Regions from separate parts of the Hymenobacter weizhouensis genome, predicted to be linked through region 2. Evidence: riboswitches for the same ligand, from Rfam matches in the RefSeq annotation. Region 2 holds a riboswitch; each other region holds the start of a gene.

Region 1 (4,196 bases), 2.2 Mb from region 2:
TCCAACCATCAGAAAGGCCAGTACAGGCTGCGCTTCCAGATGCCGAAACGCTTCTTCCATCCAGTTTGGCAAGTGCAAGTACTGTATGGTAGAGCGCAGTAATACCTGAGCCAGTACAACCGCCGGCAAGGCCGCATACACGCTAGTGGGCACCGTGCCCAGTACCTGTAGCGGGGGTTGTCGTTGGCGGTAGCGCCAGAGCAAAAAACCAATGGTTGCCACCTGCCCTGCCACAGTCGCCACAGAACTGACTACCACTGACTTGCGGTGAATGACTTCATTGAAAATGATAAAAACCGGTAGGCTAACCACCAGCATGATAAGCAAGAACCACCCAAACGCGCCCCAGCTTTCCTTGATGGTTGGATATGCCGGCTCGGGGCGGGCAGCGGAGACAGGCATCTCCGAAGCAGTGATTTCCATGGATAAATCAGGTTACATACTGAGCCTGCAAGCTATTCGGTAGTGTGCACAAAACCCAATAGCCGGCACCTTACGGCTCCGGCTGTTGGGTTTTGCAGTTGCATGCATATGAAGAGGGTTGCAACAGCCCTTAGCCCTTCGGCGGCGCGGAGTTAGGCCGGCTGCCGAAGCTGCTCCTGCCGCAGCTTGCTATGCTTGCGGCCGTAGCCGTAGTAGATGGCCAGTCCCAGGGCCAGCCACACAGCCAGCCGAATCCACGTGTCCAGGGGCAGGGAGGCCATCATCAGCAGGCAGGTCAGGATGCCCAGAACGGGCACCACCGGCACCCAGGGCGTGCGGAATCCGCGCGGGGCGTCGGGCTCCTTTTTGCGCATGATGAGCACGCCCAGGCACACCATCACGAAAGCCAGCAGCGTGCCAATGCTGGTCATTTCGCCCACCACGGCAATGGGCACGAAGCCGGCAAACAGAGCAATGAACAAGCCTAGCAGCAGCCCCGATTGCAGGGGCGTGTGAAACCGCTCGTGCACCCGCGCAAACACCGGTGGCAGCAGGCCGTCCTTGGCCATGGCGAAAAACACCCGCGTCTGCCCCAGCAAATCCACCAGAATCACCGACGTGTACCCGATGATGATGGCCAGAATCACGGCCGAGGCCAGCCAGGCGTAGGGCGTCTTTTCGATGGCAATGGCTACGGGCGCGGCGCTGTCCTTGAACTCGGTGTAGTGGGCCAGGCCCGTAAGCACGTGCCCAAACAGCACGAATAGCACCGTGCAAATCAGCAGGGAGCCGATGATGCCGATGGGCATGTTGCGCTGCGGATTCTTGGTTTCCTGGGCCATCGTCGCCACAATGTCGAAGCCGATGAACACGAAAAACACCACCCCGGCCCCGCGCAAAATGCCGCTCCAGCCAAACTCCCCAAACACGCCCGTGTTCTGCGGGATGTAGGGCTGGTAGTTGGCGGGGTCGATGTACTGCCAGCCCAGGGCAATAAACACCAGCACCACCGACACCTTCAGGGTCACGACCAGGGCGTTGAACCAGGCCGAGCCCCGCGTGCCGCGCACTACAACCAAAGTAATGGCGGCCACGATGAGCATGGCCGGCACGTTCAGCAGTCCGCGCACCGTGCTGCCATCGGCCAGGGCGGCCGTTTCAAACGGCGACATCACCAGCTGCGGGGGCAGGTAGACGTCGTACTTGCTGAGAAACTTCACCAGGTACTGCGACCAGCTGATGGCCACCGCCGCCGCACCCACCGAGTACTCCAGAATCAGGTCCCAGCCGATAATCCAGGCGAACAGCTCGCCCATGGTGGCGTAGGCGTAGGTGTAGGCTGAGCCGGCCACCGGCACCATGGCGGCAAACTCGGCGTAGCACAAGGCCGAAAACGCGCACCCTACGGCCGCCACCATAAACGACAGCGTAACGGCCGGCCCGGCGTTGTTGGCGGCGGCCAGGCCCGTGAGGGAAAACAGCCCCGCCCCGATAATCACCCCAATGCCAATGGCAATCAGGTTAAAGCCGTTCAGGGTTCGTTGCAACGTGCCAGCGCCCGATTCGGCGGCTTCCTGCCGCAGCAGTTCCAATGATTTTTTCAGCATACATCAGTGTATAAGAGGGTGGCGCAAAGCGGACTTCGCGGATTGGTGGCGGCTGCCATGCTGCTGGTAAGCCGGTTGTTTCCTGGCACGTACCGCAGCCCATCTGCTTTCGGCAGCGGTGGCTGGCAGGATAAAAACTTACAAGGGAAAGAGGAGCGGCGTTCGTAGCACACCGCAGCGGGAGCTATCCGCCTGCATCAGCAACAACAGCCGGCGGGCCAACACCAGGTGCCGCTTACGCGCAGACGCAAGAAGGCAGTACACGGAACACTGGAGGCGAAAAAACGGGGCGGGATGTCCACGGCAACTTGTTTTTATATGATCAGCGAGTAGTTGCGCCGACCTTCGGTTGGGCACCGTTCCGCAGCTTGCGGAGGGTTGCCGGCGCTTCAGCGAGCCTGTCTCTCAGCGCCTCTGTATAAAAACAATCCTTCAATAAGGTAAAGAATTGGTGCGGCAAAGCTACGTCCGGCCGGCTCGACGTGCAACCTTCCGCCTCCCGCCCGGCCAGCCCCGACTATTTTTTGGAGGTAAGGTTTAATTCGGCAATTGAATTTTTTGATTTTATCTGCCGCGCCAGCACTAGAAGCGCTTGGCACTCAGACTACCTTTCGTGCCACTTAAAAGCCGTTTAGCTCGCTACGTAGGCAGTTCATTTCTTTTCTTATGAATTAAACCTTTCCCATATGCTGCCGTCTCAGAGCCATGAAAAAGATTGTTGTTTTGCTCGCCGCATTCTCGTTTGCCGCGACTGTCGCCTCGGCCCAAACGGCCCCGGCCCCCACCCAGCGCCCCGCCCAAGCTGCCCGCGCTCAGCAGGCCCCGAAAACCCCTGAACAGAAGGCCGACCGCGCTGCCCAGCACCTGACCAAAAAGCTCGGCCTCAGCGCCGCCCAAACCGAGCAGGTACGGCAGCTGCACCTGGCCCGTATTCAGCAGCAGCAAGCCCGCAAAGCCGCCAGGGCCCAGTACGACGCCCAGCTCAAGCAAATCCTGAGCGCCGAGCAGTATGCCAAGTACACCCAGCTGCAAGCCGAGCGCCTGCAGAAGCGCAAAGCCCGCCACCAAAGCCCACAGCAAGGCAAAAGCTAAGCTCCGGCTGCTTCCCTGAAAACGCCCCGACGTACGCCGTCGGGGCGTTTTTTATGGCTTTGTCATTCTGAGGTGGCAGCCGCTTGCGCACTGGCAAACCAGCGCATGCGGTAGCAGTTCATGGCGGTTTCGCCGAGTTGCTCCAGCAGCTTGTAGTTGGCTACGGCTCCCACGGCGGCCCCAATCACCGGCACGAGCTGGGCCAGCTTGGCCAGGTCGATGTAGTCGCGGTATTCCTGCTGAAACGTGCGCCAGTCGAACTCCTGCACGTCGGGGGGCAGGGTGTGGCGGTAGGCGTCCCAGTCGGCCAGGCGGCGGTAGGTGTCGTTGCGGGTGTGTTGCCCGCTGAAGGCCAATTGAAACACGTGCAGCAGGTAGACCCGCTCGGCGTAATCGTGCACGTCGTGCCCGTAAAGGGCGGCTATATCGAAGAGCAGCTTGAGCTTGAGGCCGAGCAGCAGCGGAAAGTCGGCCAGGCCCAGCAGCAGGCCCCCAGCTCCGGTTACGCCACCTTCCACGGCGGCCGTGTTGCGGTAATAGCGAATGCGGGTGCGCACGGCCGTTTCGCGCTCGGCCAGCGTGCCTTCGCGCAGCGGCTTAGCGGTAAGATGCTGCGAGCCAAACAGCACGCCCCGCACCATCTCCCGAATAGCTGTGGTAATGGCCTGATGCACCTTTTCCGGCAGCAAGGCATTCAGCCGGGCCTGTACCCGCCGCGTTAGGCGGTTCACCAGCGTCGGGGGCCGCTGCATCTGCCGCTGCCAGGCCGCCAGTTCAGCCCGGATGGTGTGGTCGTAGCTTTCGAAAGTTGATGGCATAAGCTATTCTGGTTCCTGCAACTGGCGCTGCACGTCAGCTTTCAGTACCGGCAAATGCCGTTTCAGGATGGCCCATACAATTACGTCGTCAATGTTGTCGTACGAATGGATCAGACGGTTGCGGAAGTCCACCATCTGTTGCTGCCAAGCGTGAGGCTCGACGCGGACTTGGTAGCTGTACGTGCTGGTCATCGTAGTAAAATCAATACAGCAACGTATACCTGAAATGACATCGTACCCGCGTAGAAAAGCCACT
Region 2 (4,196 bases):
AAAAGGCCCCGCTGCGGCTGGCAGCAGGGCTTTTTCGTGTTTTTTGGACTGGGTTTTCCGTCTGTGTTATTCGGTTTCGAGGCGTAGCTCCGAGCCGTCGGTGCCTTTCAGGGTCAGCTTGTCGTCGGTCAGCGTTACCACATCAAAAACGTTGGCGTTGGTAGCGCCGTTGGGAGTCATCGTAATTTTCTTGCCGGCCTGGTCGAAGGTGTACTTGCCGCTTACGGCGCCGGCGTTGGAGCTCATGTTGTACTGGCCGTTGGCGAAGAACGTCACCCGTTCGTCTTCTTCCGAGTCGGTCTGCTTCACTTTGTCGCCGGTAGCGTCCAGCTCCTTGTCGGTTTTCCAGGTTTTGCTGTCTTTGCCGTAGAGCATGTTGACGCCTTCCACCTTGCCTTCTTTGCTGCTGCACGAGGCGGCAAACAGGGAGAGCAGTACCAGTAGGCTGGCCAGGTAGCGAAACGGAGCAGAAATCGTTTTCATGAGATGCGAGAGTTGGGGGTTAGGAGAGTGAAGAGGATGCCGGTCATTCAGCCCTGGGCTGCGGCCGGCTTGCGCCTCTTACGCGGCCTTTTGGCAAGATGTTAAGCTCCTCACTCAGAATTTTGGCTCCTATAACCTATTGCCGTGGCTGGCGTAAGAGGCCCTGACGCCGTGACCATCAGCCAGATGCCCTACGGCCTTCCCCTCCCACTCCTAACTCATTGCACCATCATGGGACTGTTTGACTTCCTCTCGGATAAAGGCGAAAAACAACCGGTTCAGCCCGCCAACCAACCCAAGCCGGCCGGCGGCGCCACCGATTTCTTCGGCAATGCCAACGCCGCCCAGCCGGCTGCCGCGGCCCAAGGCGAAAAGTACACCGTGGTAAGCGGCGACTCGCTGTCGAAAATTGCCAAAAACCACTACGGCGACGCCAGCAAGTGGCACCAGATCTACGATGCCAATAAAAGCATCATCGGCTCCAACCCCGACCACATTGAAGTAGGCCAGGTCCTGACGCTACCCAAGCTGTAAGCTTGCTGGTTTATCTATTCTGAAAAAGCCGCTCATACTGGGCGGCTTTTTTTGTTGGGCCGGGGTGATGCCACGACTTTCTTAATCGTGATGTCACTATCATTGAACGACTTATTTAAGCGTGCAGGAGTCAGCAACGATAGTGGTACCACAAACCCCTCGGGAATCTGGGGCGCCATACCGGTCCAACAAAAAATTTTGCTGACTGCTTGCACTTATCCTTTTCGGGTATACATTTGCATCACCACACCGGTACTCCCCCGCTCGCGGCGGGGCAGTTTGTTTGAGGATTTATACAGAAGCGGCGAGAGAACAGGCTCCGTGACCCGCTGGCAACCTTCGACCGCGCGAAAGGTGCCAATTCCTGCCCGCTCCGGCTCCGGCCGGCGGGACATATAAGCCGAGTACCATGGAAAACTCCTTCGCCTTCGATTACCTGTTCCCGTTTGCTCCGGCTGCTCTGCGCGCCGCTCAGCCAACGGGTTTTTGCGTTGTGCCCCCTGCGGCCCGCACTACCTCCCGAATGCGAATGCGCTGCTGTTGCGGCGCTTGTTGTTGCTGTTGCTAGCCTAAGGCTCTTCGGCGCTCCTCCCCTCTTCCAGCTCTACCCGGCGGTGCCTCCGTGGCCTCCGCTAGGCTCTCCCGCACCCTGCTAGCCCTTATCGCCAGGTTTTCTGGCAGGCTCCGGTGCGGCTCCCGCCACGCTCAGCGTGGCCTTTCAGCTCGTCGCTCACTCCCTCCTTTTTTCCCGTCAACCTTCTCAACATCAGCACCCGTATGTCCACGCAAAGCCTCCACTTCGAAACCCTGCAACTCCACGCCGGCCAGCAGCCCGACCCCGTAACTGGTTCGCGCGCCGTGCCCATTCACCAGACCACCAGCTACGTGTTCAAGAACGCCGAGCATGGGGCCAACCTGTTTGCCCTTAAGGAGTTCGGCAACATCTACACCCGCCTGATGAACCCCACCACCGACGTGTTTGAGCAGCGGGTGGCAGCTCTGGAAGGCGGCGTGGCAGCCTTGGCCGTGTCGTCGGGGCAGGCAGCGCAGTTCATTGCCCTGAACAACATCCTGCAAGCCGGCGACAATTTCGTGAGCACGGCCCACCTGTACGGCGGCACCTACAACCAGTTCAAAGTGGCCTTCAAGCGCCTGGGCATTGAGGTGCGCTTCGCCGACGGGGACCGGCCCGAGAGCTTCGAGCAGCACATCGACCATAATACCAAGGCTATCTACCTGGAAACCATTGGCAACCCTAGCTTCAGCATTCCGGACTTTGAGCGGATTGCCGCCATTGCCGAAAAGCACGACCTGCCGCTGATTGTGGACAACACCTTCGGGGCGGGCGGCTACCTGTTTCGGCCCCTGGAGCACGGCGCCCACATCGTGGTAGAATCGGCTACGAAGTGGATTGGCGGGCACGGCACGAGCATTGGCGGGGTGATTGTGGACGGCGGTACCTACGACTTCGGCAACGGCAAGTATCCGCAGTTTACGGAGCCTTCGGAGGGTTACCACGGGCTGGTGTTCAACGACGTATTCGGCAAGAACGGCCCCTTCGGCAACATTGCCTTCATCATCCGGGCCCGGGTGGAAGGCCTGCGCGACTTCGGCCCCTCGCAGAGCCCGTTCAACTCCTTCCTGCTCCTGCAAGGCCTCGAAACCCTGAGCCTGCGCGTGGAGCGCACCGTGGAAAACGCCCTGCGCATTGCCACCTGGCTGGAGCAGCACCCGCAGGTGGAAGCCGTGAACTACCCTGGCCTGCCGAGCAGCCCCTACTACGCCCTGGCGCAGAAATACCTGAAGCGCGGCTACGGCGGGGTGCTCACCTTCGCCATCCGCGGCACCAAAGACACGGCCACGCAGTTCATCGACAACCTCAAGCTGGTGAGCCACTTGGCCAACGTGGGCGACGCCAAAACGCTTATCATCCAGCCTTCGGCTACCACCCACCAGCAGCTGAGCGAGGAGGAGCAGCGCGCGGCCGGCGTCACACCGACCCTGCTGCGCCTGTCGGTGGGCATCGAGCACTTCGACGACATCCGGGCTGACCTGCAACAAGCCTTCGACGCGGTGCGCGACGCCGCCACCCCGGACGCCGACAGCGGCAGCACCCTGCTGCCCCAACCCGAAATCGAACACGCCGCCACGCTGGAAGTCTAATACCAGGGGGTTGAGAGGCCGGGCGGTTTGGAGAGAGGCTGCCCGGCCGCAGCTTCCAGCACCGCGGCGCGCGGGTGGTGCCCAGGCTTTTGTGAGAGAGGAAGCCTGGTAACCCCACCACCCGCCCACAGCCGGGGCGGAGCCACCTGGCTCCGCCCGCAGGCTTTTGGTTAGACCTGAGACAGTGAGAGGTGAGAAGTGAGACGATGTTCTGGCTGCCCGGCCCTTATCAGTTCTATCCGACTCCATTCTGTTTTTTCATCCTGCTACTTCTTCCAGTTTCCTCATACCCAACCATCTAGAGCTTATCCTAAAGCTAAAAGCTAGAGTTAGAGTCCCCTCTCCTTTTTCGGACAGGGGGTTGGGGGTGAGGCGACTAGAGCTAGAGCCGCCAAGGGGCTCATCATCACACCATGTCCTTAGAAGAACCGCACCTGTTCCTCCTGCCCCGGCCGCTGCGCCTGGAAGGCGGGGCCGTGCTGCCGCACGTGGCCGTGGCCTACCACACCTTCGGCCAGCTCAACCCGGCCCGCGACAATGTGGTGTGGGTGTGCCACGCCCTCACGGCCAACGCCGACGTGCTCAGCTGGTGGCCGGGCCTGTTTGGGGCGGGCTGCCACTTCGACCCTGAGGAGTGCTTTATCGTGTGTGCCAATGTGCTGGGCTCCTGCTACGGCACTACCGGCCCGCTCACACCCGACCCGACTACCGAGCAGCCGCTGTTTCAGCAGTTTCCGCTGGTGACGGTGCGCGACATGGTGGCCGTGCATGAGGCCCTGCGGGAACACCTGGCCCTGCCGCGCATCCACACCCTGATTGGGGGCTCCCTGGGTGGGCAGCAGGCGCTGGAGTGGGCCGTGCAGCGGCCCCAGCTTATCGAAAACCTGGTGCTGCTGGCCACCAACGCCCGGCACTCGGCCTGGGGCATTGCCTTCAACGAGGCCCAGCGCCTGGCCATCTTCGCCGACCCCACCTACCACGCCGCCACGCCCGAAGGCGGCGTGGCGGGCCTACAA
Region 3 (4,196 bases), 2.2 Mb from region 2:
GCAGGACATCCTGCTGCGGGTGCTCATCGTGAGCGGGGCCCTGCTGCTGGCGGGCGGCTACCTGTCGTTTCGGGGGTACGTGCTGTGGTTTGTGGGGGCCAACGGGCTGCTGCTGCTGCTGCTTACGGGCTATGTGGCGGCCATCGGGGAGCTGCACCTGCGGCCCACGCGGCAAGTGCTGGCCGTGCGGCCCGTGCGGGAGCTGCTGAGCGTGGGCGCTTTTACCCTGCTCAGCTCCCTGTCAGGCACCATCATCATGTACATCGACATGCTTATGGTGGGGGCGCAGGTAAATCTGGCGGCGGCCGGCATTTATCAGGTGGCATTTTATATCAGCACGGCGCTGGCTATTCCGGCCCGCTCCCTCAACAAGATTGCCTTTCCGCTGCTGGCCGACTACTGGAAGCAGCAGGACCTGCCCCGCATGGCCGACTTCTACCGCCGCACTACCCGCCTGAACACGCTGGTGGGCTGCCTGCTGGCCCTGGGCATCGGCCTCAATCTGGACTTTATCTACTCGCTCATGCGGGCCGACTACGCCCAGGGCACCACTGTGGTCCTGCTCCTGCTCGGCAGCCGCCTCTTCGACAGCATCACCGGCGTCAACGGCCTCATCGTCGTCACCTCGCCCCGCTACCGCTTCGACCTGATTTTCAATACCTGCCTGGCCGTGCTGACCGTGGTGCTCAACGCCGTGCTGATTCCGCGCCTGGGCCTGATGGGTGCGGCTGTGGCGGCCGTGGCAGCCCAGGTCAGCATCAACCTGGCCCGCACCTGGTTTGTGTGGCACAGCTACCGCATGCAGCCCTTCACTTGGCGCATTCCGCTCATCCTGCTGATTGCCGCCACCGCGGGCTTCCTGGCGTGGTTGGTACCGGCCCAGGCCTCGCCCCTGCTCACCATGCTGCTGCGCTCCACGGTGCTGACGGCCGTGTACGCCGGGCTGGTGCTAGCCACCAACGCCGCCCCCGAAGCCACAGCCCTGTTGCGGCAGCTATGGGCGCGCGTGTGCCGCTAAAGACGCAGCGGGCAGAGCAAAAATCCGCCACAAACAAAGTATGCGCGTTTTGGCTTTTAGGCGCCTAGTATCTAGCATTTCACTGATTTACAGCGGTGTATCATCTTTAACACAACTTACTGCCAGTAACTATTCATTTAAAAATTTGGAAGTATAAAATTCTGGCTGCTACCTTTAGGGCACCAATTCTTTACCCCACTGAAGGATTGTTTTTATACAGAGGCGTGGAGAGACAGGCTCGACGAAACGCCGGCAACCAGCGGAAGCTCTGCAACGGTGCCAAGTCCTGACCATATAAAAACAACAACGCCGTGAAACCCTTTCACACCACCGCTGCTCCCGCATTCGTCACCTCCCCCGCCGTACAGCATGGGTGTTGTGGTATGCTGTGCATGGCGTGTTGTTGTTAGGGCCCCCGCTTTCCTTCTTTTTTGCTGGTAGTGTGCTGATACTAAGCCTGCTGGTGCGCGTAGCTGCGTAGCCCGGCCGTTCACACTCCCGCGCCTTTCGCCCCTGCTGTTTCTGTTGTAGCCGCGCTGTGCGCGGCCCCAGCCGATTTCAGCTTTCGGGGGCCATGTCTGGCCGGAACTCGCCCCTGGTGGCGCCTTCCACTCCCCCTTTGTTTATGTCCGCAGTAGCAGAAGCTACGCCGGCCGTCCATGCCTTGCTGGACGAGCTGCGTCCCCGCCTCACGCAGGCGTCGGCTCTGGACCGCCTGCGCCTCGTGGCCGAGCGGTATCCGGGGCAGGCGGTGTTTTCCACTTCCTTCGGGCTGGAAGACCAGATACTCAGCCACCTGATTTTCGCCCACGACCTGCCCATCGAGGTATTCACCCTCGACACGGGCCGTAATTTTCAGGAAACCTACGCCACCTGGAATAAGACGCTGCTCAAGTACGGCAAGTCCATTCAGGTGTACTTCCCGCAGCAAGAGGCCGTGGAAAGCCTGCTGCTCAGCAAAGGCCCCAATTCCTTTTACAACAGCGTGGAAAACCGCAAGGAGTGCTGCCACATCCGCAAGGTGGAACCACTGAACCGAGCCCTGGCGGGCCGCCCGGCCTGGGTAACCGGCATTCGGGCCGAACAGTCGCAGAACCGGCAGACCATGGAGCCGGTGGAGTGGGACGCGGCGCATAACCTCATTAAGATTCATCCGCTGTTCGACTGGACCTGGGAGCAGGCCCTGGCTTTCGTGCAGGAGCATGGCGTGCCCGTCAATCCGCTGCACCAGCAGGGTTTTGTGAGCATAGGGTGTGCGCCCTGCACCCGTGCCATCCGGCCGGGCGAGGACTTCCGGGCCGGGCGCTGGTGGTGGGAAGACCTGTCGGCCAAGGAATGCGGCCTGCACGCCACGCACAACGGCCCCGACCCGGTGGTGGAGCCGGTGCCTGCTTCCGGTTGAAAGCCGCAGCATGCAGAACGTCATGCTGAGCGCAGCCGGAGGCGAAGTCGAAGCATCTCTCCCGCTTCGTTGAACAAGCGTCAGGAGTTAGCCAGAGGTAGAGATGCTTCGACAAGCTCAGCATGACGGTTACCACTAAACAGTATTTCTCCGGCCTGGCCGGGCTTTTTTCAGCCAGAAACTCCTGGCGCCGAACAAGCTAAAGCGTGTTCTACATGACTCAATTTGATTATCTCGACCGGCTTGAAGCCGAAGCCATTCACATTCTGCGCGAAGTAGCCGGGCAGTTTGAGCGGCCTGCCCTGCTGTTTTCGGGCGGCAAAGACTCTATTGTGCTCACCCGCCTGGCCGAAAAGGCCTTCCGGCCCGGCCGCTTTCCGTTTCCGCTGGTGCACGTGGATACCGGCCACAACTTCCCCGAGGTGCTGGCTTACCGCGACGAGCTGGCCGCCCGCCTGGGCGAGTGGCTGATTGTGCGCCGCGTCGAGGACACCATCCGGCGCCAGCGCCTGCGCGAGCCGGGCGGCAAGTACCCCAGTCGCAACCCCTTGCAGACCTACACCCTGCTCGAAACCATCGAGGAGTTTGAGTTTGACGCCTGCATCGGCGGGGCCCGCCGCGACGAGGAAAAGGCCCGCGCCAAGGAGCGCATCTTCTCCGTGCGCGACGAGTTTGGGCAGTGGGACCCCAAGCGCCAGCGCCCCGAGCTGTGGAACATCTACAACGGCCGCATTCAGAAGGGCGAAAACGTGCGCGTATTCCCCATCTCGAACTGGACCGAGCTGGACGTGTGGCGCTACATCCAGCGCGAAAACATTGCCTTGCCTGACATCTACTTCGGCCACGAGCGGCGCTGCGTGGTGCTGCCCTCGGGCCAGCTGCTGGGCCTCACCGAGCACCTGCGCCTCGACGAGGACGACGAAATTGTGACCCGGCAGGTGCGCTTCCGCACCGTGGGCGACTCTACCTGCACGGCCGCCGTGGAAAGCTCGGCCGCCACCGTCGAAGACATCATCCAGGACCTGCTGCTGGCCAAGGTAAGTGAGCGGGGCGCCACCCGCCTCGACGACACCATCTCCGAAGCCGGCATGGAAGACCGGAAGCGCAACGGGTATTTCTGATTTAGAAGTGAGATATGAGAGGTGAGAAGTGAGAGTTTTTGGCTTGCCCTTTCCTCATCAGTATTCCTAACTACACCCTCATATTCTTCACCGTCCATCTCACTTTTCACCTCTACCTTCTCACCTCTCCGAAATGGACTTACTTCGATTTATCACTTGCGGCAGCGTGGACGACGGCAAAAGCACGCTGATTGGGCGGCTGCTGTACGATTCTGAGTCGGTGTCGCTGGACGTGCTGGCGGCCCTGGAGAAGCGGCAGGCGTCGGGCGGCACCGTGGATCTGGCCTTGCTGACCGATGGGCTGCGGGCCGAGCGGGAGCAGGGCATTACTATCGACGTGGCTTACAAGTACTTCACCACGCCGCGCCGCAAGTTCATCATCACCGACGCGCCCGGCCACGTGCAGTACACCCGCAACATGGTGACGGGCGCCAGCAACGCCGACCTGGCCATTGTGCTGGTGGATGCCCGCCAGGGCGTAGTTGAGCAAACTCGCCGCCATACCCTGATTGCCGCTCTGCTGGGCATTCGGCACTTCGTGCTGGCCGTGAACAAGATGGACCTGGTAGGCTACGACGAGGCCGTTTTCGCCCGCATTGCCACCGACTACGCCGCCCTCACCACCCACTTCCACCTGCCCGCCGCCACGGCCATT

Evidence for each region. A riboswitch is a leader RNA that binds a small molecule or an ion and turns the genes downstream of it on or off. The one in region 2 is predicted to bind S-adenosylmethionine.
Region 1: it holds a riboswitch for S-adenosylmethionine, as region 2 does, so the genes downstream of both, OIS53_RS06720 (amino acid permease) here and OIS53_RS17445 (O-acetylhomoserine aminocarboxypropyltransferase/cysteine synthase family protein) in region 2, are expected to answer to the same signal.
Region 3: it holds a riboswitch for S-adenosylmethionine, as region 2 does, so the genes downstream of both, OIS53_RS06655 (phosphoadenylyl-sulfate reductase) here and OIS53_RS17445 (O-acetylhomoserine aminocarboxypropyltransferase/cysteine synthase family protein) in region 2, are expected to answer to the same signal.

What each region holds. Positions count from the first base shown of each region.
Region 1 is NZ_CP110139.1:1,625,896-1,630,091, forward strand. It holds gene OIS53_RS06715 (CPBP family intramembrane glutamic endopeptidase) at 1-423, opposite strand, end outside; gene OIS53_RS06720 (amino acid permease) at 576-2,030, opposite strand; SAM riboswitch class I at 2,342-2,455, opposite strand; gene OIS53_RS06725 (hypothetical protein) at 2,736-3,122, shown strand; gene OIS53_RS06730 (EcsC family protein) at 3,185-3,940, opposite strand; gene OIS53_RS06735 (HepT-like ribonuclease domain-containing protein) at 3,944-4,132, opposite strand.
Region 2 is NZ_CP110139.1:4,206,482-4,210,677, reverse strand. It holds gene OIS53_RS17455 (lipocalin family protein) at 67-483, opposite strand; gene OIS53_RS17450 (LysM peptidoglycan-binding domain-containing protein) at 715-1,017, shown strand; SAM riboswitch class I at 1,306-1,419, shown strand; gene OIS53_RS17445 (O-acetylhomoserine aminocarboxypropyltransferase/cysteine synthase family protein) at 1,795-3,180, shown strand; gene OIS53_RS17440 (homoserine O-acetyltransferase family protein) at 3,594-4,196, shown strand, end outside.
Region 3 is NZ_CP110139.1:1,607,912-1,612,107, forward strand. It holds gene OIS53_RS06650 (lipopolysaccharide biosynthesis protein) at 1-1,018, shown strand, start outside; SAM riboswitch class I at 1,228-1,319, shown strand; gene OIS53_RS06655 (phosphoadenylyl-sulfate reductase) at 1,644-2,420, shown strand; gene cysD (sulfate adenylyltransferase subunit CysD) at 2,636-3,541, shown strand; gene OIS53_RS06665 (sulfate adenylyltransferase subunit 1) at 3,675-4,196, shown strand, end outside.